3 regions of the Bacillus inaquosorum genome follow, and region 1 is predicted to be linked to each of the others. Evidence: predicted binding sites of a transcription regulator. Region 1 holds the regulator's gene; each other region holds the start of a gene.

Region 1 (7,847 bases):
CGCCGCCAGCGTTTTCTTCTGGCTTGTCAGCGACAACGGCTTCTGTTGTTAAGAACATTGCAGCTACAGACGCAGCGTTTTGAAGAGCTGAGCGAGTTACTTTTGTTGGGTCAACGATACCTTTTTCGATCATGTTTACCCATTCGCCAGTTGCAGCGTTGAAGCCTACGCCGATTTCTTCGTTTTTGAGGCGTTCAACGATGACAGATCCTTCAAGACCAGCGTTGTGTGCGATTTGACGGATTGGCTCTTCAAGTGCGCGAAGCACGATGTTGATACCTGTTTGAGCATCGCCTTCAGCTTCAACTGCAGCCACTTTGTTATATACGTTTACAAGCGCTGTACCACCACCGGATACGATGCCTTCTTCAACAGCTGCGCGAGTTGAGTTCAAGGCGTCTTCGATGCGAAGTTTACGCTCTTTCAGCTCAGTTTCAGTCGCAGCGCCGACTTTGATGACAGCTACGCCGCCAGCAAGTTTCGCAAGACGCTCTTGTAATTTTTCTCTGTCGAATTCAGAAGTTGTTTCTTCCACTTGAGCACGGATTTGAGTCACGCGGGCAGAAATTTTGTCTGTTTCGCCAGCGCCTTCAACGATTGTTGTGTTTTCTTTTGTAACGACAACTTTAGAAGCACGTCCCAATTGAGCGATTTGAGTAGACTTCAGGTCAAGGCCAAGATCTTCTGTGATGACTTCTCCGCCAGTAAGGACAGCGATGTCTTCAAGCATTGCTTTACGGCGGTCACCGAAGCCAGGAGCTTTAACAGCAACTGCATTGAATGTGCCGCGAAGTTTGTTCACAACAAGTGTTGCAAGTGCTTCGCCTTCAACATCCTCAGCGATCAGAAGCAATGGTTTGCCTTGCTGAACAACCTGCTCAAGCACAGGAAGGATTTCTTGAATGTTTGTGATTTTTTTGTCTGTGATTAAGATGTAAGGATTGTCAAGAACCGCTTCCATCTTATCAGAGTCAGTTACCATGTAAGGAGACGCATATCCGCGGTCAAATTGCATACCTTCAACAACTTCAAGCTCAGTTGTGAAGCCTTTAGACTCTTCGATTGTGATAACGCCGTCGTTTCCTACGCGCTCCATTGCTTCAGCGATAAGGCTTCCGACTTCCTCATCAGCAGCAGAGATCGCAGCAACCTGAGCGATAGACTCTTTGCCTTCGATCGGCTTAGAAATTTCTTTTAAGTTTTCGATCGCAACCGCTACAGCTTTTTCCATACCTTTACGCACGCCTACAGGGTTAGCGCCTGCTGTTACGTTTTTAAGGCCTTCACGGATCATAGCTTGCGCAAGAACTGTCGCAGTTGTTGTACCGTCACCGGCAACGTCGTTTGTTTTGCTGGCTACTTCAGCAACAAGCTTAGCACCCATGTTTTCAAACGCGTCTTCAAGTTCGATTTCTTTAGCGATTGTTACACCGTCATTTGTGATTAACGGAGAACCGAATTTTTTCTCTAGAACCACGTTGCGTCCTTTTGGTCCTAAAGTTACTTTTACAGCATCAGCAAGTGCATCGACACCGCGAAGCATTGCGCGGCGAGCTTCTTCACTAAACTTAATTTCTTTTGCCATGTTTACAAGACCTCCTCAAATGTTTTAAGTATTGTTTATTTAAGAATTAGCCGATAACAGCTAAAATGTCGCTTTCACGTAAGATTAAGTATTCAGTACCTTCGTATTTCACTTCAGTACCTGCGTATTTTGAGAAGATAATGCGGTCGCCCTCTTTTACTTCTAAAGCAACGCGCTCTCCGCTTTCTAACACGCGACCTGAACCAGCTGCCACGATTTTGCCTTCTTGCGGTTTTTCTTTTGCAGAATCCGGCAACACAATTCCGCTGGCAGTTTTTTCTTCAGATTCTACGAGTTCAATGACAACGCGATCACCTAATGGCTTTAACAATGTAATAACCTCCTCAATAGTATGAATATGTAATTTTAGCACTCGACACTAAAGAGTGCTAACACAATTCTTATAATAAAGAATCTCCCTTCCAATTTCAAGTGATAAGATAAAAATTTTTTCACGCTTACATGATTCTTTTCAGCTCCCTTTTCCCTTAGCTTTTTCACCGCCGTTCCGATTATGTTACAATAGCTGTAGATGAACGAAACCCATTTAACAAAGGAGTACATACCATTTGAGAAAACAGTATTGGTTTATTATTTTGACATATATCATCATGCAGTTTTCCGCATTAATCGGGATTCCCTTGTTATTTAAATTCGGTTATGCCGGAGGACAGCCTACAAATGAGAATATGCTACACGCACAAGGATTATGGTCCGTTATCAGCTTTATCGCCTGTCTCGTTGTCGTCCTGCTCATTCTGAGAACTGTTCCGAAAACAACGCTGCGAAACGGCCGGAAAGACTCAGTCGGACTTTCTATCCTTTGGGCGATAGCCGGTTTTTTCATTGCCCTCTTCTCGCAAGGATTAGCAGGCTCTATTGAATATTATGTATTTGGCATCGGAAGAGAATCAGAAAATACACAAGCTATTCTGGATGTCATTCAGGCAGTCCCGCTCATGATTATGGTTTCTTCTGTCGTCGGGCCTATATTAGAAGAAATCATCTTCAGAAAAATCATTTTCGGCACACTGTACGAAAAAACGAATTTCTTCTTTGCCGGACTGATCAGCTCGGTTATTTTCGGTATTGTTCACGCTGATTTAAAGCATCTTCTTCTTTATACAGCAATGGGCTTTACCTTTGCCTTCTTGTATGCGAGAACAAAACGGATATGGGTGCCGATATTCGCCCATGTCATGATGAATACCTTTGTCGTCATCATGCAGCTTGAGCCTGTTCAGAAGTACCTTGAACAGCAGAGCACACAAATGCAATTGATTATTGGAGGATTATTTTTATGAGAAACCCGGTAGTTTGGGGAATGATCTATTTTGCCGTAGGGTGCATCTTTACTTATCTTGCCGCAAGCTCACCAGGCAGCATGTGGTCATTTTACTCCATCCTGCTGATGGTGTTCGCCGCTTACAACATCAGCATTTCTTTTAAGATGTTCGCCTTTTCTTTTAAAATCAAAAAGAACCAGAAGTAAAGAAAATCCATTTCTCAATGAGAAATGGATTTTTTATTATTGCCCGGAAGACACGTCCTGATCGGCAGCACTGCTTTTCTGCGCTTTCCGATAAGCGGCCTTCGATATAAGAATACTGATTTCATATAAAATCAAAAGCGGGACAGTGACCATCATATGAGACAAAAGCTCAGGCGGAGTAATCAGGGCAGCGATCACCAGCAGCGTAAAATACGCATACTTTCTGATTTTCGCTAAGAACATCGGTGTCACAATTCCAAGCCTGGTCAAAAACATGAGGATGACCGGCATTTGGAACAACAGTCCAAACGGAATCGTCAGCTGCAGGAGAAAATGAAAATACTCATTAATTCCAATCACCTGATTGACATTCAAGTCCTGAGAAATCCGCTTCATAAAATCAACAACAAAAGGAAATAAAATATAATATGAAAAAGATAAGCCCGCTAAAAACAGCAAAATAGAGATCGGAATGTAGCTGAGCGTTACTTTGCGCTCTTTCTCATAGAGGCCTGGGCTCACAAAAGCCCAAAGCTGATAAAGAATAACCGGCGAGGTCAGGACAATGCCGATGATAAACGCAAACTGCATAAACACATAAAGCGGGTCTGTCAGATTAAACGCGTTAAGCGTAAGCTGCTTCGCTTCATCTGTTTCTTGCAGATATACAATAATCGGCTTCGCTAAAAAAAATCCCGCGATAAAGAAAACGACAAACGCCAGCGCTACAATCAGCAACCGTTTTCGAAGCTCAGCAATATGCTCCAGCAGCGACATTTGATTCACTTTCATTCGTGTCATCCTAACTTACTGATCTTCTTTCTTTTTTTCCTCGTCATCACTCGTTAATCCTTTAGTAGCGTTTTTGAATTCACGAAGTGTGTCTCCCGCAGCTTTCCCCAACTCAGGCAGCTTTTTGGGACCGAAGATAATCAGAGCAACGATTGCGATAACAGCAAGGCTTCCAGGACCGATCGGCATATTTGGGCTCCTCCTTTCCCTCTATTCGATTTCCTCTAAAACTGAATAATGCTTCAAGAAATAAACCAGTGACTGAAGCTCTACAGCTAAATCTATATGATGAATTCGAATGTGTTCCGGCACATTCAAACGGGCCGGCGTAAAATTAAGAATTCCCTTGATTCCTAACGCGACCAATCTGTCTGTAATGGATTGAGCGGCAACTGCTGGCACTGTAAGAATGGCAACTGATTCATTTTTTACGTGTTGTTCAAGGTCATCAAGGTTATAGACAGGCACGCCGCCTACCTCAGTTCCTATTTTACTCTCATTTATATCAAAAGCCATAGAAATTTTTGTGTTATTATTTTTTGTGAAATTATAGTGAAGAAATGCTGTTCCCAAGTTTCCGACACCAATCAAGATAACGTCTGTCATCTCATCCTGATCAAGCGTTTTTCGGAAAAATGACAGCAAATAATCCACATTATATCCATATCCTTTTTTGCCAAGAGCTCCAAAATAGGAAAAATCCCTGCGAATCGTGGCAGAATCAACCTTTACGGCATCACTGAGTTCAGCGGATGATACACGCTGCTTTCCTGACGCATGCAGATTCTTTAAAAAGCGATAGTAAAGCGGCAGCCGTTTTGCCGTCGCCTGCGGAATTTTTGATTGATCCTTATTCATTTTTGGTCCTCCAAATTATACTCGGATAGTTCTCTTTTAAAGTCACCGTTTTTCCCGCCTGTCTTCTCCAGCAAGAAAGTAGGGCCGATGACCATTCCCTTATCAAGGGCCTTGCACATATCGTAAACGGTAAGAGCGCACACCGATGCAGAAGTGAGCGCTTCCATTTCCACACCTGTACTCCCTTTCGTTTTGACCTGTGCTTTTATATGAAGTATAACTTCTGCTTCTTTTATTTTCCAGTCAAACGATATATCTACCCCGCTCAGTGAAAGCGGATGGCACATCGGAATGATATTCGACGTTTGCTTTGCGGCCATAATGCCTGCCACCTGAGCAACAGCCAGTACATCTCCTTTGCCGATATCATGACTTTGTATTTTCTCGTACACTTCATTCTTCATGTGTACGCTTGAAACAGCTGCCGCAGTACGGACAGTCGAAGATTTTTCGCTGATGTCCACCATCTGGGCTCTGCCCTGTTCATTAAAATGAGAAAATCCATTCATATTAAAACTCTCCTTAAACAGATCATACACTATTTTCTTCTCTATGTCTTATTCGGCCAATGTATTGTTTGCTGACTTCTGGTTCATAAGCTACACTTAACTTATTATAGCAGAGGTGAAATAATATGATGATCTTACAAGTTAATCAGCTGTCCAAATCGTTTGGCGCTGATACTATTTTAAACAATATAAAGCTGGAAGTCAGAAATCGTGATCGCATTGCCATTGTAGGAAGAAATGGCGCGGGAAAATCTACGCTGCTTAAAATTATCGCAGGCCAGCTTTCGTATGAAAAGGGCGAAATCATTAAACCAAAAGATATTACAATGGGATATCTTGCCCAGCATACGGGCTTGGATTCTAAGCTTACCATAAAAGAAGAGCTGCTGACTGTTTTTGACCACTTAAAAGCAATGGAAAAGGAAATGCGGGTTATCGAAGAAAAAATGGCGGCAGCTGATCCCGGTGAATTGGAAAGCATCATGAAAACCTATGACCGGCTTCAGCAGGAATTCAGAGATAAAGGCGGCTATCAATATGAAGCAGATGTCAGATCTGTGCTGCATGGTCTCGGCTTCAGCCATTTTGACGATTCAACACAGGTGCAAAGCCTCAGCGGAGGTCAGAAAACAAGGCTGGCCCTTGGTAAGCTTCTGTTAACACAGCCTGATTTGCTCATTCTCGATGAGCCGACAAACCATCTCGATATTGATACGCTAACCTGGCTTGAACATTATTTGCAGGGATATTCAGGCGCCATTCTGATCGTTTCGCATGACCGCTACTTTTTGGACAAAGTGGTAAACCAAGTATACGAGGTATCAAGAGCTGAAAGCAAAAAGTATCACGGCAACTACAGCGCTTATCTCGACCAAAAAGCCGCGCAGTATGAAAAAGATATTAAAATGTATGAAAAGCAGCAGGCTGAAATCGCAAAGCTTCAGGACTTCGTAGACCGAAATCTGGCGAGAGCTTCTACCACAAAAAGAGCACAAAGCCGCCGAAAGCAGCTGGAGCGAATGGAAGTCATGTCAAAACCGCTCGGCGATGAAAAATCCGCAAACTTTCATTTTGATATTACAAAACAGAGCGGAAACGAAGTCCTGCGCGTTCAAGATCTCACAATCAGCTATGAAAACCAGCCGCCGCTTTTAACAGAAGTGTCGTTCATGCTCACAAGAGGAGAAAGCGCCGCGCTTGTCGGCCCTAACGGAATCGGTAAATCGACATTGCTGAAAACATTAATGGACACCCTAAAGCCAGATCATGGAATAATCTCATACGGCTCGAATGTCAGTGTCGGCTACTATGATCAGGAGCAGGCTGAACTGACTTCCTCTAAACGCGTCCTTGATGAGCTGTGGGATGAGTACCCTGGTCTTCCGGAGAAAGAAATCCGAACTTGTCTCGGCAATTTCTTATTCTCCGGAGATGATGTGCTGAAACCCGTCCATTCACTGAGCGGAGGCGAAAAAGCAAGATTGGCTCTTGCTAAGCTGATGCTGCAAAAAGCCAATTTTCTTATCCTTGATGAACCGACGAACCACCTGGACTTAGACAGCAAAGAAGTTCTCGAAAACGCGCTGATTGATTATCCAGGCACACTGTTATTTGTCTCACATGACAGATATTTTATTAACAGAATCGCCACAAGAGTATTGGAGCTTTCTCCAAACCATATAGAGGAGTATCTGGGAGATTACGATTATTATACCGAGAAAAAAACAGAGCAGCTTGAACTGGAGAAAATGAATCAGCAAGAGGAAACCGAAAAAACTCCTGCTGCGGTTAAGTCCGACTCAAAACGTTCATATGAAGAAGAAAAAGAATGGAAAAAGAAAGAGCGCCAACGGCTCCGTCGGATTGAAGAAATTGAAACCGCTGTTCAAAACATTGAAGAAAACATTAGTCACAATGATGAATTGCTTTGTGATCCTGAAGTCTATCAAGACCATGAAAAGGTACAAGCGATCCATGCAGACAACGAGAAGCTCAATCAGGAGCTGGAAACTCTTTTGTCTGAATGGGAAGAACTATCCACAGAAGAAGCTTAAAAAAAGTCAAGCACCTCTTTTTAGAGGTGCTTTTTATCCACAGAAAATAACCTTACAAACAAACGAAGTAAGCGCTTTATACACATTATCCACAAAATATTCTGAATTTATCCACTTTATTAACAGTGTCTTCAGCCCTTTATCCATCGATATCTTCATAATTACTAACAGATATGTGGATAAATTGAGAATTATCTGTTAATAACAGATAAAAAGTCTCACGCCATTATGTCGTGAGACTTTGATAAGAAGTCAATTCAAGGCCAGGCTGGCCATTCATATCATATGCACCGCGAATGCCCTTCTCAAAAGCAATTGTACCAGCCGCAGCAATCATTGCAGCATTATCCGTACATAACGCTAACGGAGGAATGACGAGCTTAATCCCTTCATGCTGGGCAAATTCCTTTTCTAATGCGGCTCTGAGGCCTCTGTTTGCAGCTACCCCTCCGGCTAAAAGGACCTGTTTGACACCATATTCCTTTGCCGCACGCGCCGTTTTTGTCACCAAGACATCTATCACGCTATTTTGGAAACTGGCAGACAAATCTTCCGGA
Region 2 (7,847 bases), 330 kb from region 1:
TGGTCGCAAGACGACATGGGCGAAGTCATGATCAAGGTGGAAGAAGGCGAAAAACCTGCCAAAGCCGCAGCTGAGTATGTGAAGAAACACAAAGATCAGATTGCGGAGTGGACAAAAGGCGTTCAAAAGGTGAAGGGTGACAAAATCAACCTTGCCTATGTGGCGTGGGACAGTGAGATTGCAAGTACAAACGTGGTTGGCAAAGTCTTAGAAGACTTGGGCTATGACGTCACGCTTACTCAGGTAGAGGCCGGTCCAATGTGGACCGCGGTTGCGACGGGAAGCGCCGACGCATCCCTTTCCGCATGGCTGCCGAATACCCATAAAGCATACGCCGCTAAATACAAAGGCAAATATGACGATATAGGCACCAGTATGACTGGCGTGAAGATGGGTCTTGTTGTGCCTCAATATATGAAAAACGTCAACTCAATTGAAGATTTGAAGAAATAATGAAGAAAGCAGCCTGTAGCCAGGCTGCTTTTTTTATTTGTTAAGAAGCGTTAGCGGCAGCGGGTGATTCCGCTTTCTGAAACGTTTTGAGTACGGCATTCGCTAAAATATGAATGCCGTTGAACATCGCGTTTCGGTCAAAGGTCATATGGGGATGATGGAGTCCCGGCTGAAGTCCGCAGCCGAGTCCGAGCATAGTTGTTTTCAGGTTCGGCACTTTCACCGCATAAAAATGGAAATCCTCACCGCCGGTTGTGACAAGCGGTTCATCAAGCTGCTCAGCCCCGATGATATCTGTAATTGCTTCTGCCATGATCGCTTCAGCTTCTTTGTTTTGTGTTGCTGCAGGAAGGCTGTGTTCCTTTTGCAGTTCGATCTTCGCGCCGAATGCAGCGGCGGCCGCTTCGCAGGCTCTTTCTGTTTCGGCGATTAACGTCTCCATGGCTTCATTGGTCTGAGCGCGCAAATCAAGGCTGAATGACGCTTTTCCTGGAATGATGTTAGAGCTTTCACCGCCGGCTTGAAGTTTTGTCATTTTAACGGTATGCGGAATTTTCGGGTCAATATGAATGAGTCCGAGCTTATGTACGAGAAATGCCGCAATTTCAATGCTGTTTTTCCCGAGATGCGGGCGGGCGCCATGGGCCTCCTCTCCGATAATCGTTCCCTCAATATGCTGGCTTGACCCATGCAGGATGGAAGGGGCACAGCGCCCGTTCTGTGTTTCCTGAATCGGACGGACGTGAACGCCGTACAAATAGTCGACATCATCAAGCACGCCTTCTTCTATCATTTTCAAGGCGCCGCCGCCTTTTTCCTCAGCCGGCTGAAAGATAAAACGGATCGTGCCCTTCGGAAGCTCGGGCTGTTTTTTCAGCAGCATTAACGTGCCCAGCGCCATTGTCATATGTGAATCGTGGCCGCAGGAATGGTTGGCGCGGAATGTGCCGTTGACCTCCTGCCATAGCGCATCAATGTCAGCGCGAACAGCTACAACCGGCGAGCCCGAACCGATCTCGCCAACAACCCCGGTGCAGTCTGAAAAAGTGCGCGTCCGGCATCCCAAATCCTCAAGCTTTAGTTTGAGAAATGCAGTTGTCTCATATTCCTTCCAGCTGACTTCAGGGTTCGCGTGCAGATGCTCGAAGATATCCATAACGGTTTGTTTCATGTCTTCGGAAAGCTTTTGCATGGGAAGAAGTACCTCCTTCTATCAAAATGAATTTTACCTTCTTTACTTTATTTATATTGAAACAGGAAGATAGGCTGTATATAATATAGCACATATTGCTACTTTTCAGAATAATGAATATTTTCAAACGGAGGGGATGAATCGAAATATGAGTATGCCAGCGGCCGAAACACAACCTAAGAAAAAACGAACGACATTTAAAATGCCTGACGCCTATGTCCTCTTATTTATGATTGCTTTCATTTGCGCTATTGCTTCGTATATTGTACCGGCGGGAGAATTTGACCGCGTGACAAAGGGAGATGTCACGACTGCTGTTCCGGGAAGCTATCATTCAATTGAACAGTCTCCGGTCAGCCTGATCAGCTTTTTTACTTCTCTTCAGGATGGAATGGTCGGATCAGCACCAATCATCTTTCTGATTTTGTTCACAGGCGGCACCATTGCCATTTTAGAAAAAACGGGCGCCATCAACGGCCTGATTTACAATGTCATCAGCAAATTCCGCACAAAGCAATTATTATTTATTTGTATTGTCGGCGCGTTGTTCTCCATTCTCGGGACAACCGGAATTGTCGTGAATTCAGTTATCGGATTTATACCCATCGGCCTCATAGTCGCACGATCCTTAAAATGGGACGCAGTCGCGGGCGCCGCTGTTATTTACATCGGCTGCTACGCTGGATTTAACTCTACTATTTTATCACCGTCCCCGCTCGGTTTATCGCAATCAATCGCGGAGCTGCCGCTCTTTTCGGGGATCGGCCTGCGTATTGTGATATACATATGCTTTTTGCTTTCTTCTATTATTTATATCTATCTGTATACGAGGAAATTAAAAAAATCAAAGGATGCCAGTGTGTTAGGAACAAATTGGTTCCCGGCGGCAGGAATGGGTGAAACGGGTAAAGAAGAAGATCAGTCAGTGCCGTTTACCGTTCGCCATAAGCTGATTTTGGCTGTGGCGGGACTGTCGCTGATCGGATTTTTGTACGGCGCTTTAAAGCTGGGCTGGTCTGATTCCCAAATGGCTGCGACGTTTATTTTTATTTCTGTCCTTGCCGGTTTAATAGGCGGACTTGCGGCAAACGATATTGCCAAAACCTTCATTACGGGCTGCCAAAGCCTTGTATACGGGGCGCTGATTGTCGGGATGGCACGAAGTATTTCCGTCATTCTTGAAAATGGAAAGCTCCTCGATACAGTCGTCAATGCCTTGGCATCGCTTTTGGACGGATTCAGCCCGATTGCCGGCGCGATCGGTATGTATATCGCCAGTGCGCTTCTTCACTTTCTCATCTCTTCAGGGTCTGGAGAAGCCGTTGTATTTATTCCAATTCTGGCGCCGCTTGCTGATTTGATGGGAATTACGAGACAGGTTGCAGTGGAGGCGGTTATGCTTGGAGAAGGAGTCGTCAACTGTGTGAACCCGACATCCGGCGTTCTCATGGCGGTGCTTGCCGCCAGCGGCATTCCGTACGTCAAGTGGCTGCGGTTTATGGTGCCGCTTGCTTTGATTTGGTTTTTGATCGGGCTTGTCTTTATTGTGATCGGCGTCATGATCAATTGGGGGCCGTTTTAACGATTGCTGCCCGCCGGCTTGTACGGCGGGCTTTTGAGTTAATCATTGCAGAAGCGCAGGCTGTTATTGTAACATGTAAGCCATAAGCCATTCGTAAAAGTGCGGGAGGAAGGTCATGAATAATCTGCGTAATAGACTTTCAGGCGTGAATGGGAAAAATAAGAGAGTAAAAGAAAATGAACAAAAAATCTGGTCGGAGATTGGGATAATAGCGGGTGCTTTTGCGCTTCTTGATGTGATCATCCGCGGCATTATGTTTGAATTTCCGTTTAAAGAATGGGCTGCAAGCCTTGTGTTTTTGTTCATCATCATCTTATATTACTGCATCAGGGCAGCAGCATCTGGGATGCTCATGCCGAGAATAGACACCGAAGAAGAACTGCAAAAACGGGTGAAGCAGCAGCGAATAGAGTCAATTGCGGTCGCCTTTGCGGTAGTGGTGCTTACGATGTACGACAGGGGGCTTCCCCATACATTCTTCGCTTGGCTGAAAATGGTCCTTCTTTTTATCGTCTGCGGCGGCGCTTTGTTTCTGCTTCGATACGTGATTGTGAAGCTGGCTTACAGAAGAGCGATAAAAGAAGAAGTAGAAAAGAAATCATCTTAGTGAGATGGTTTCTTTTTTTGTTTGTAAAGTGAGGGAAACGGCTCACAGTTCGGGGCAGCGTTTTTATTAGGATAGGAATATAGATTTGAATTCTCTCTATCAAGTTGTTTTGATAGGGTGAATGTGATAATTTGAAATGTAAGCGTTAACAAAATTCTCCAGTCTTCACATTCGTTTGAAAGGAGGAAGCGGAAGGATGAAGTAAGAGGGATTTTTGACTCCGCAGTAAGTCTTCAAAAACTAAATAAGGAGTGTCAAGAATGTTTGAAAAACGATTCAAAACCTCTTTACTGCCGTTATTCGCTGGATTTTTATTGCTGTTTCATTTGGTTCTGGCAGGACCGGCGGCTGCGAGTGCTGAAACGGCGAACAAATCGAATGAGCTTACAGCACCGTCGATCAAAAGCGGAACCATTCTTCATGCATGGAATTGGTCGTTCAATACGTTAAAACATAATATGAAGGATATTCATGATGCAGGATATACAGCCATTCAGACGTCTCCGATTAACCAAGTAAAGGAAGGGAATCAAGGAGATAAAAGCATGTCAAACTGGTACTGGCTGTATCAGCCGACATCGTACCAAATTGGCAACCGTTACTTAGGTACTGAACAAGAATTTAAAGAAATGTGTGCAGCAGCTGAAGAATATGGCGTAAAGGTCATTGTTGACGCGGTCATCAATCATACCACCAGTGACTATGCTGCGATTTCCAATGAGATTAAGAGTATTCCAAACTGGACCCATGGAAACACACAAATTAAAAACTGGTCAGATCGATGGGATGTCACGCAGAATTCATTGCTCGGGCTGTATGATTGGAATACACAGAATACACAAGTACAGTCCTATCTGAAACGTTTCTTAGAAAGAGCATTGAATGATGGGGCAGACGGATTTCGATTTGATGCCGCCAAACATATAGAGCTTCCTGATGATGGGAATTACGGCAGTCAATTTTGGCCGAATATCACAAATACATCTGCGGAGTTCCAATACGGAGAAATCCTGCAAGATAGTGCCTCCAGAGATGCCGCATATGCGAATTATATGAATGTGACAGCATCTAACTATGGACATTCCATAAGGTCCGCTTTAAAGAATCGTAATCTTAGCGTGTCGAATATCTCCCATTATGCATCTGATGTGGCTGCGGACAAGTTAGTCACATGGGTGGAATCGCATGATACGTATGCCAATGATGATCAAGAGTCTACATGGATGAGTGATGACGATATTCGTTTAGGCTGGGCAGTGATTGCTTCTCGCTCAGGCAGTACGCCTCTCTTCTTTTCCAGACCTGAGGGCGGCGGAAATGGTGTGAGATTCCCAGGGAAAAGCCAAATAGGCGACCGCGGAAGTGCTTTATTTGAAGATCAGGCTATCGCTGCGGTCAATACATTTCACAATGTAATGGCTGGACAGCCTGAGGAACTCTCGAATCCGAATGGAAATAACCAGATATTCATGAATCAGCGCGGCTCACATGGCGTTGTGTTGGCAAATGCAGGTTCATCTTCTGTCACCATCAATGCTTTAACGAAATTACCTGATGGCAGCTATGCTAATAAAGCTGGGGATGGTTCATTTCAAGTAACGGACGGTAAACTGACAGGCACGATCAATGCCAGATCAGTGGTTGTTCTTTATCCTGACGATATTGAAAATGCACCTCATGTCTTCCTTGAGAATGTCAAAACAGGGGTAACCCATTCTTTCAATGATCAATTGACGATCACCCTGCGTGCAGATGCGAATACAGCAAAAGCCGTGTATCAAATCAATAATGGGCAAGAGACAGCGTTTAAGGATGGAGACCAATTAACGATCGGAAAAGGAGATCCATTTGGCACAACATACGACATCACGTTAACAGGAACGAACAGTGATGGTGTAACGAGGGCCCAAGAGTACAGCTTTGTAAAAAGAGACCCGTCTGCGGCCAAAACAATTGGCTATCAAAATCCGAATCATTGGGGCCAAGTAAATGCTTATATCTATAAACATGATGGAGGCCGGGCAATAGAATTGACCGGATCTTGGCCGGGAAAAGCAATGACTAAGAATGCAGATGGAATTTACACGCTGACGCTGCCGGCGGATACGGATACAACCAACGCCAAAGTGATTTTTAATAATGGCAGCGCCCAAGTGCCTGGACAGAACCAGCCTGGCTTTGATTACGTGCAAAATGGTTTATATAACGACTCTGGCTTAAGCGGTTCTCTGCCTCATTGAGGGCAAGCGATCAGAGGGAAAATTCCCAAGAAACCATCCTAGATGGTTTCTATTTTTGTTCATAAATCAGACAAAACTTTTCTCTTGCAATAGTTTGTGAAATATTGCACAATATAAATGTGAAATACTTCACAAACAGACATCAAAGAAAAACATACCCTGGAAGGATGATTAATGATGAATAAACATGTAAATAAAGTAGCTTTAATCGGAGCGGGTTTTGTTGGTAGCAGTTATGCATTTGCGTTAATTAACCAAGCGATCGCAGATGAGCTTGTGGTCATTGATTTAAATAAAGAAAAAGCAATGGGCGATGTAATGGATTTAAACCACGGAAAGGCGTTTGCGCCGCAACCGGTCAAAACATCTTACGGAACATATGAAGACTGCAAGGATGCTGATATTGTCTGCATCTGCGCCGGAGCAAACCAAAAACCTGGTGAGACGCGCCTTGAATTAGTAGAAAAGAACTTAAAGATTTTCAAAGGCATCGTCAGTGAAGTCATGGCGAGCGGATTTGACGGCATCTTCTTAATCGCGACAAATCCGGTTGATATTCTGACTTACGCTACATGGAAATTCAGCGGCCTGCCAAAAGAGCGGGTGATCGGAAGCGGTACAACACTAGATTCTGCGAGATTCCGTTACATGCTGAGCGAATACTTTGGCGCAGCCCCTCAAAACGTGCACGCACATATTATCGGAGAGCACGGCGACACAGAGCTTCCTGTCTGGAGCCACGCAAATGTCGGCGGAGTGCCGGTCAGTGAACTCGTTGAGAAAAACGATGCGTACAAACAAGAGGAGCTTGACCAGATCGTAGATGACGTGAAAAACGCCGCTTACCATATCATTGAGAAAAAAGGTGCAACTTATTACGGCGTTGCGATGAGCCTCGCCCGCATTACAAAAGCCATTCTTCATAATGAAAACAGCATTTTAACTGTCAGCACATATTTGGACGGACAATACGGCGCAGATGACGTGTACATCGGCGTTCCGGCTGTCGTAAACCGCGGAGGAGTTGCAGGCATCACTGAGCTGAACTTAAATGAGAAAGAAAAAGAACAGTTCCTTCACAGCGCCGGCGTCCTTAAAAACATCTTAAAACCGCATTTTGCAGAACAAAAGATCAACTAATCGCAACTATAGAGTAAAGGGCTGATTGTCAATGTGGGAGCAGTTGTATGATCCGTTTGGAAACGAGTATGTGAGCGCACTTGTGGCGCTCACTCCGATTCTCTTTTTTCTCTTGGCTTTAACTGTTTTTAAAATGAAAGGCATTCTTGCGGCATTTCTTACCCTAGCCGTCAGTTTCTTCGTCTCCGTTTTGGCATTTCATATGCCGGTTGAAAAGGCAATTTCTTCTGTTTTACTAGGAATCGGGAGCGGTTTATGGCCGATTGGTTACATCGTTCTGATGGCGGTGTGGCTGTATAAAATTGCAGTGAAAACCGGGAAATTTACCATTATTCGTTCCAGCATAGCCGGCATTTCGCCTGACCAAAGAATACAGCTATTATTAATTGGTTTTTGTTTTAACGCGTTTTTGGAAGGCGCGGCCGGTTTTGGTGTTCCGATTGCGATTAGTGCGGCGTTGCTCGTCGAACTTGGTTTTAAACCGTTAAAAGCGGCGGCGCTCTGTTTGATTGCGAACGCAGCCTCTGGAGCCTTTGGTGCGATTGGAATTCCTGTAATCACAGGGGCACAGATTGGTGATTTGTCTGCTCTTGAGCTGTCACGGACATTGATGTGGACACTGCCGATGATCTC
Region 3 (7,847 bases), 980 kb from region 1:
GAAAGGAAAACACAGCCGTACCGCGGATACTGATTGAAAAGCCAGACTCCGTATCAATGTCTTCAATCAAGATCTCAGCTCTTTCAGGGTTTTCAACTGGAAGCGTACCAGATGATCCATGCATGTTGATTTGCACTTTTTTCTCATTCCTGCGCATGGCTTTCAGCTCAGGCAGCGGCTGCTGAATCAGCTTCTGCCCAGATAGCGTCAGCTGTCTCGGCAGCGTCATACAGTGAATCCAGTGATAGTCAATCGTCGGATGAGTCCCTTCATCCTGATCAGGCACAGCCATCCATGCAAACAAAATTCGCCTTCCCTGATCGTCTTCAAGTGTTTGCGGAGCGTAAAAATCAAAACCTTGATCAAGCTCCGTAAAATCGCCATGCTTCAATTCAGGCTTGTTATAATCGAGACGCCCGACAAAATAACCCGATTGATACACGTTCTGATAACGAAAACCGTCAGTCTCAAGCCCTTGTGGCGAGACAATCAGCACGTCAGACCCCTGAAGGGAAAACAAGTCAGGGCACTCCCACATGTACCCAAAAGCGTCAAGCCCGCTGAGGCCCGCGCCAGTTATCGGGCCGAGAAATCTCCACTCTGTCAGGTTATCAGAAGCAAACAAAACAGCGTGTCCTTGCATATTCTCCGTTTGCGCACCGACCACCATATACCATGTTCCTTCATGCTCCCATACCTTCGGATCGCGAAAATGCGGCGTGTATCCTTCAGGGAGGCGGGCGACGACACCCTTTTTCTCAAAGGACAGCCCGTCGTCAGATACAGCAAGGCATTGATACGTTTCCCGATTCCCATCCTGATCCCTGACATTTCCTGTGTAAAACAGATAGAGCCGATCGTCTTTCGTGACAGCGCTGCCCGAGTAGCAGCCGTTTTTATCAAACCAATCACTCGGGGCCAGCGCAATCTCTTCCCGCTTCCAATTCACAATATCCTGTGTCGTATAATGCCCCCAAAATTTCGCCCCGTGCCCCGTCTGAAACGGCTGCCACTGAAAAAACACATGATAGCTGCCCTTCCAATAAATCACGCCATTCGGGTCATTCAGCAGCCCAACCGGCGGCATAATGTGAAAATGCTGGCGGTGCGGATCGCTGTTCGCGATAGGCTCTTTTTTCTCCACTTCTTCATAAGCCCGGCGACGAAGCTCCTGATCAAGTGCTGTCATTTTTTCCTCTCCTCATCCTCATTAATCTTCATGATAAACGCTGCAATGAACGCTGATACTCCCGCAATGGCCATCCCAATCAGATAGTTGATCAAGTTGCCCATGCCAAACGGCGCAGCAATGGCGATCATCGGAATACCCGTTAACCCGTAAGCGTTTGCAGCAACATGTGTAAAGACGACATATGCACCGCCCAATGCGCCTCCAATCATCGCGGCGATAAACGGTTTTCGGTAGCGCAGATTGACTCCGAAGATGACGGGCTCAGTAATGCCAAGAAAAGCGGAAAATGCAGCCGGAAGCGCGATTTCTTTTGTCTTTGCTTTTTTCGCCATAAAGAAGACGGCAAGCCCGGCGCCGCCCTGTGCGACATTCGCCATTGACCAGATCGGCAGCAAGTAGTTTTTGCCGATATCTGCAATAAGCCCTGCCTCAATCGCATGGAAGCTGTGATGAACGCCTGTCAGCACGATAAGTGAATACGTGCCACCGAAAATCAGACCCGCGACAAAACCTGCATGGTCATATACATAAGTTAAAGCAACCGTAATGCCGGAGCCAAGCGCTCTGCCCAGAGGACCAATCGCGATAAAAGCGACAAACCCGGTGACAATCACTGTGACAAAAGGTGTAACAAGCAAATCTACCGCATGAGGGACCACTTTTCTCGTCCATTTCTCTACCTTGCTCATCACATAAACCGCCAGCAGGACAGGGATAACAGTTCCCTGGTAGCCGAGAAGCGCGATATCGAATCCGAAAAGATTCATATAATCAGGTGTCGCTTCCGCCAATCCCCATGGATTCAAAAGCGTCGGATGAATCATGATTCCACCGATAACCGCTCCCAAGTACGGATTGCTGCCAAATTCTTTTGAAGCGCTTACCCCGATTAGAATCGGCAAGAAAATAAATGCTGCACTTGAAAACATATCAAGCAGCTGCAGCAGCGCAGAATCCTTGCTCATCCAATGAAACGCATTGACCATACCCAGTAATCCCATTAATAGGCCGCTGGCCACAATAGCCGGGATGATTGGAACAAAAATATTAGAAAGCGTTTTCGCAAATCTCGCAGCGGGATTCATTTTTTCTTTTGCCGCCTCCTGGTGATTTACGTGTTCTTCACGCTCAAAGTCTGCTTCCTTTGAAAAAGCATCGTACACCTTATTGACAAGGCCTGTTCCGAAAATGATCTGGTACTGGCCAGAGCTGCTGAAAGCGCCTTTGACGCCATCAAGCTCTTCTACTTGTGCTTGATCTATCTTTGATTCATCTTTAATCACTAAACGCAGTCTTGTTGCACAATGAGCCGCGCTGATCATGTTTTCTTTCCCCCCGAGAAGCTCAATGAGGCGTTTTGCAGTCTCTTTGTAATCCATCTTTTTCTCCCCCTTTTATTTAAACAAAAAAGACCTAAAATTCGCCAACGAAGAAAGGACAGCGATCCTTTTTCATTTACGCAAATTTTAGGTCTTGCCTGCTTTACCAGTCACAATCCCGCTTATTCAGATTGAGAATACGCTTTCATCATAATTGATGACAGCGTTTTCGTCAACTGTTTTTTTAGTTAAAAAGTTTCATAAAACATTTAGACAAAAATTCGTAAAAATTAATTGTGAAACATTTCACAATATCATGCTATACTATGCTCAAATCAAAGAAAGCAGGAAAAGACAATGGAAACTCAAGCATTGCAAAAGGTTGAACAGTACGCTTTGAGAAAACAAAATATATTTGTTTCAAGCAAAATCCGATATTTGCTCCGATCCATTTTGGCCAGCATGTTTATCGGTTTCGGTATTACAGCCGCAAGCAAAACAGGCAGCTATTTCTATATGGCTGACTCTCCATTTGCATTTCCGGCAGCCGCTGTCACTTTCGGGGCCGCTATTCTGCTGATTGCTTACGGCGGCGGGGATTTATTTACCGGCAACACCTTTTATTTCACCTATACCGCACTCCGAAAAAAAATCCGTTGGCGCGACACTCTGTACCTGTGGATGTCAAGCTATGCTGGCAATTTGATTGGCGCTATTTTATTTGCCATCCTGATCAGCGCGACAGGACTTTTTGAGGAGGCTTCTGTTCATTCCTTTTTGATTCATCTGGCAGAGCACAAAATGGAGCCGCCCGCTTCCGAACTGTTTTTCAGAGGAATGCTGTGCAATTGGCTTGTGTGCCTCGCCTTTTTCATTCCGATGTCTCTCAAAGGAGAAGGAGCCAAGCTGTTTGCCATGATGCTTTTCGTTTTCTGCTTCTTTATTTCCGGTTTTGAGCACAGCATTGCCAATATGTGCACATTCGCCATCTCACTTTTGATCGAGCACCCTGATACGGTGACACTGATGGGAGCAGTCAGAAACTTAATTCCTGTTACGCTCGGCAATCTGGCCGCAGGAATTGTAATGATGGGCTGGATGTACTATACGCTCAATCCCGATAAATAAAAAAAACTTCCAGAGATCACTCCCTGCAAGTCAAAGCGGTTATTCCGAGAGATCTTGAAGACGCTGGACATGCAGCGTGATATAGCCGGCCTCGGACTCCGGCAAATGTAATTGATATTCATTTTTCAAAAACTCCGCCAGCTCCAGCGCACATTGATAGGCAAATGAATACTTTTTTTGGATGAAATAAAGCATCTCCTCGTCCATACGATGGAGCGCTTCATTTGATTCCAACCGGCTGACCGCGTATCGCAAATGCGTGACAAGGCGTTGATAGGAAATGCTGTTTTCATCCACCTTTCGATTAAAATAGTTTTCTATTTTCTCTATCATTTCTTTGATCATGGTTGTATGCTTCAGCGCTGAATACATGCTCTCCGCATCCATCTTCGCCGTATGAATGTGAAGGGCAATATACCCCGCTTCATCTTCAGGCAGAGACACGCCCAATGTCTCTTTTACGTGTCCGATCGCCCACAGGCCGATCTCATATTCTTTTTTATAGAGCGCTTTTATCTCATGCAGCAATTTATTCTGCACAAGCAGCCCATTTTGAATCCTTTCGATCGCAAAGGACAAATGGTCAGAAAGCGCGATATGAATGTGGTCGCTCAGCGGCGACGCGAGCTCTCCTTCCGCATAACTGATGATATCCTCAGCTATTTCTATATGCTCCTCCGGCAGCGTTTGCAGGATTTGTTTAAATTTTTCATTCTCGTCGTGCACGACAAAGATTTTTTCCACTTTATTCATAGGGATGAGATCGTTTTTCTTTTTTTGAAAAGCGATTCCCGGCCCCATCACAATTTTTTCCTGATCGTCCTCTTTTATTAAAGCCGCATTGTTGTTTAATACTTTATAGATTTTCAAGAGGCTATCTCTCCCGCCAATTTGCTTTTGACTGGGATTTTACCTCCTTTTGACCGCCATGTAAAGATGCGGGCCAGCTCTCTCCTGCTTTGGCGATTCCTTGAAGGCTTGCAGACATCTTCTTTTATAAAGCGCAGCGGCTTTCGCTTTCTGCTTTTCTTCCTCATTCACAGCCATCCGCCATTCATAAAACGAAACAAGTCCTGCGGCCTGCACCGCCGCTTTTCTTTGGTATGTACGCTGAGCCGAATAGACCGCGGCAGCCGCAGTTTTTCTGTCCGGCGTCACCCAGTTCATCAAAAAGACCATCCACACCCGTAAAGATACAAGCAAACGTTTCATAGAAAAACATCCCTCCGCTTCTTTTTGGCAGGCAGCCTTTTTTAGCAGCCCGTTTTCTCAGCCGCAGCCCGCGTGAAAAGACGGCCGATTTCTTTTCTCGCAAACTAGCGGCTCTAGCAAAACTCATGACTCTATAATAGACCGTGGAAAAAGAATTCTTTGTCACAATATGAGTGAAAAAACCAACTAGTTTTTAGAAGTTTTGTTGAAAGCTGAAAGAAATGAAATGAAAATTGGAGAACCGCATTAAAAACTTTATACACAAGTTATCCCAAAGATAAGAACAACTTAATCACAAGAGATATCCACATGTCCACAAACTCTATCAATATTTTGTATAAGAACATATATTCCCAACTATATATATACACAGGTTTATTCACTTATACACAGGGTTCTGTGTATAACTCCTTCCTTATACACAAACGAAATCCAATAAATGGTCCAAATGACACAAGGATTTTTTTGAATTTTCAAGAAATATATACTAGATCTTTAACATTTTTTCTAAACACAAAGGGGGAAATACATTGAAAAATGGAATCATTCGCTTTCTGCTCCTAAGTTTTGTTTTATTTTTTACGTTATCCACAGGTATGACAGGAGTACAGGCGGCGCCGGTTTCTTCAAAAACGTCGGCTGACCTGGAAAAAGCCGAGGTATTCGGTGATATCGACATGACAACAAGCAAAAAAACAACCGTTATCGTGGAATTAAAAGAAAAATCCTTGGCAGAGGCGAAGGAAGCGGGAGAAAGCCAAACGAAAAGCAAGCTGAAAACCGCTCGAACAAAAGCCAAAAACAGTGCTGTCAAAGCGGTGAAAAACGGAAAAGTAAACCGGGAATATGAGCAGGTGTTTTCAGGCTTTTCTATGAAGCTCCCAGCTAATGAGATTCCAAAACTTCTTGCAGTAAAAGACGTAAAGGCAGTATACCCGAACGTGACCTATAAAACAGACAATATGAAGGATAAAGACGTCACGGTCTCCGAGGACGCCGTATCTCCGCAAATGGATGACAGCGCGCCGTATATCGGAGCAAACGACGCATGGGATTTAGGCTACACAGGAAAAGGCGTGAAGGTAGCGGTTATTGATACTGGTGTTGAATACAATCACCCTGATTTGAAGAAAAACTTCGGACAATATAAAGGATATGATTTTGTAGACAATGATTACGACCCGAAAGAAACACCAACCGGCGATCCGAGAGGTGAAGCCACTGACCACGGAACGCACGTGGCCGGAACTGTCGCCGCAAACGGAACGATTAAAGGCGTGGCGCCTGATGCCACACTTCTTGCTTACCGCGTGCTGGGCCCTGGCGGAAGCGGCACAACAGAAAATGTCATTGCCGGCGTGGAACGTGCTGTACAGGACGGAGCAGATGTGATGAACCTGTCTCTCGGAAATTCATTAAACAACCCGGACTGGGCGACGAGCACAGCGCTTGACTGGGCCATGTCAGAGGGCGTCGTTGCGGTTACGTCAAACGGCAACAGCGGACCGAACGGCTGGACAGTCGGATCGCCAGGCACATCAAGAGAAGCGATTTCTGTCGGCGCGACTCAGCTGCCGCTCAATGAATACGCCGTCACTTTCGGCTCTTACTCTTCGGCAAAAGTAATGGGGTATAACAAAGAGGACGATGTCAAAGCGCTCAATAACAAAGAAGTTGAGCTAGTTGAAGCCGGACTTGGCGAAGCAAAGGACTTTGAAGGAAAAGATCTGACAGGCAAAGTCGCCGTTGTCAAACGGGGCAGCATTGCGTTTGTGGATAAAGCCGACAATGCTAAAAAAGCCGGCGCCATCGGCATGGTTGTGTATAACAACCTCTCCGGAGAAATTGAAGCCAATGTACCAGGCATGTCTGTGCCGACGATTAAGCTTTCATTAGAAGACGGCGAAAAACTCGTCAGTGCCTTGAAAGCAGGCGAGACAAAAACAGCATTCAAGTTGACGGTCTCAAAAGCGCTTGGTGAGCAAGTAGCTGATTTCTCTTCCCGCGGCCCTGTAATGGATACGTGGATGATTAAGCCTGATATTTCCGCACCAGGCGTCAATATCATCAGCACCATTCCGACACACGATCCTCAAAACCCATATGGCTACGGATCAAAACAAGGAACAAGCATGGCATCTCCTCATATTGCCGGAGCGGTTGCCGTTATCAAACAAGCAAAACCAAAGTGGAGCGTTGAACAGATCAAAGCCGCCATCATGAACACCGCTGTCACCTTAAAGGATGGCGACGGAGAAGTGTATCCGCATAACGCCCAAGGCGCAGGCAGCGCGAGAATCATGAACGCGATCAAAGCCGACTCACTCGTCTCACCTGGAAGCTATTCATATGGAACATTCTTGAAGGAAAACGGAAACGAAACGAAAAAAGAAACCTTTACGATTGAAAACCAATCTTCCATTAGAAAGTCATACACACTTGAATACTCATTTAACGGCAGCGGCATCTCCACATCCGGCACAAGCCGAGTTGTGATTCCGGCACATAAAACCGGAAAAGCCACTGCAAAAGTAAAGGTTAATACAAACAAAGCAAAAGCTGGCACCTATGAAGGAACGGTCATCGTCAGAGAAGGCGGAAAAACCGTCGCCAAGGTACCTACATTGCTGATCGTCAAAGAGCCGGATTATCCGAGAGTAACATCTGTCTCCGTCAGCGAAGGGTCTGTACAAGGCACCTATCAAATTGAAACCTACCTTCCTGCGGGAGCAGAAGAGCTGGCGTTCCTCGTCTATGACAGCAACCTTGATTTTGCAGGCCAAGCCGGCATTTATAAAAATCAAGATAAAGGCTATCAGTACTTTGACTGGGACGGCACAATCAATGGTGGAACCAAGCTTCCGGCCGGAGAATATTACTTGCTCGCCTATGCCGCGAATAAAGGCAAATCAAGCCAGGTTCTGACTGAAGAGCCTTTTACCATTGAATAATAAAAAGCCCTGCCGATTTGGCAGGGCTTTTTAGATTAATTCGCA

What was found. Region 1 encodes Rex, which represses fermentation and respiration genes when NADH is low (regulators of the CRP and FNR family bind a similar motif). Its sites were predicted from a motif close to TTGTGAAATATTTCACAA; they were not measured.
Region 2: a site for Rex is predicted at 6,192-6,209, ahead of M1M80_RS01760 (L-lactate dehydrogenase). Genes of this name have one in related genera too.
Region 3: a site for Rex is predicted at 2,806-2,823, ahead of M1M80_RS19845 (formate/nitrite transporter family protein). Genes of this name have one in related genera too.

What each region holds. Positions count from the first base shown of each region.
Region 1 covers NZ_CP096592.1:648,586-656,432, reverse strand. The annotation lists gene groL (chaperonin GroEL) at 1-1,585, opposite strand, end outside; gene groES (co-chaperone GroES) at 1,632-1,916, opposite strand; gene M1M80_RS03405 (CPBP family intramembrane glutamic endopeptidase) at 2,155-2,889, shown strand; gene M1M80_RS03400 (YdiK family protein) at 2,886-3,077, shown strand; gene tatC (twin-arginine translocase subunit TatC) at 3,114-3,878, opposite strand; gene tatAY (sec-independent protein translocase protein TatAY) at 3,885-4,058, opposite strand; gene M1M80_RS03385 (redox-sensing transcriptional repressor Rex) at 4,080-4,727, opposite strand; gene moaC (cyclic pyranopterin monophosphate synthase MoaC) at 4,724-5,236, opposite strand; gene M1M80_RS03375 (ABC-F family ATP-binding cassette domain-containing protein) at 5,362-7,290, shown strand; gene tsaD (tRNA (adenosine(37)-N6)-threonylcarbamoyltransferase complex transferase subunit TsaD) at 7,517-7,847, opposite strand, start outside.
Region 2 covers NZ_CP096592.1:320,202-328,048, forward strand. The annotation lists gene opuAC (glycine/proline betaine ABC transporter substrate-binding protein OpuAC) at 1-453, shown strand, start outside; gene M1M80_RS01740 (M20 peptidase aminoacylase family protein) at 494-1,645, opposite strand; gene M1M80_RS01745 (YfcC family protein) at 1,794-3,227, shown strand; gene M1M80_RS01750 (DUF6773 family protein) at 3,343-3,834, shown strand; gene amyE (alpha-amylase) at 4,095-6,074, shown strand; gene M1M80_RS01760 (L-lactate dehydrogenase) at 6,249-7,214, shown strand; gene M1M80_RS01765 (L-lactate permease) at 7,246-7,847, shown strand, end outside.
Region 3 covers NZ_CP096592.1:3,909,780-3,917,626, forward strand. The annotation lists gene sacA (sucrose-6-phosphate hydrolase) at 1-1,189, opposite strand, end outside; gene scrA (PTS system sucrose transporter subunit IIBC) at 1,186-2,571, opposite strand; gene M1M80_RS19845 (formate/nitrite transporter family protein) at 2,869-3,639, shown strand; gene sacT (sac operon transcriptional antiterminator SacT) at 3,679-4,509, opposite strand; gene M1M80_RS19855 (hypothetical protein) at 4,549-4,851, opposite strand; gene vpr (serine protease Vpr) at 5,382-7,802, shown strand; gene M1M80_RS19865 (LLM class flavin-dependent oxidoreductase) at 7,838-7,847, opposite strand, start outside.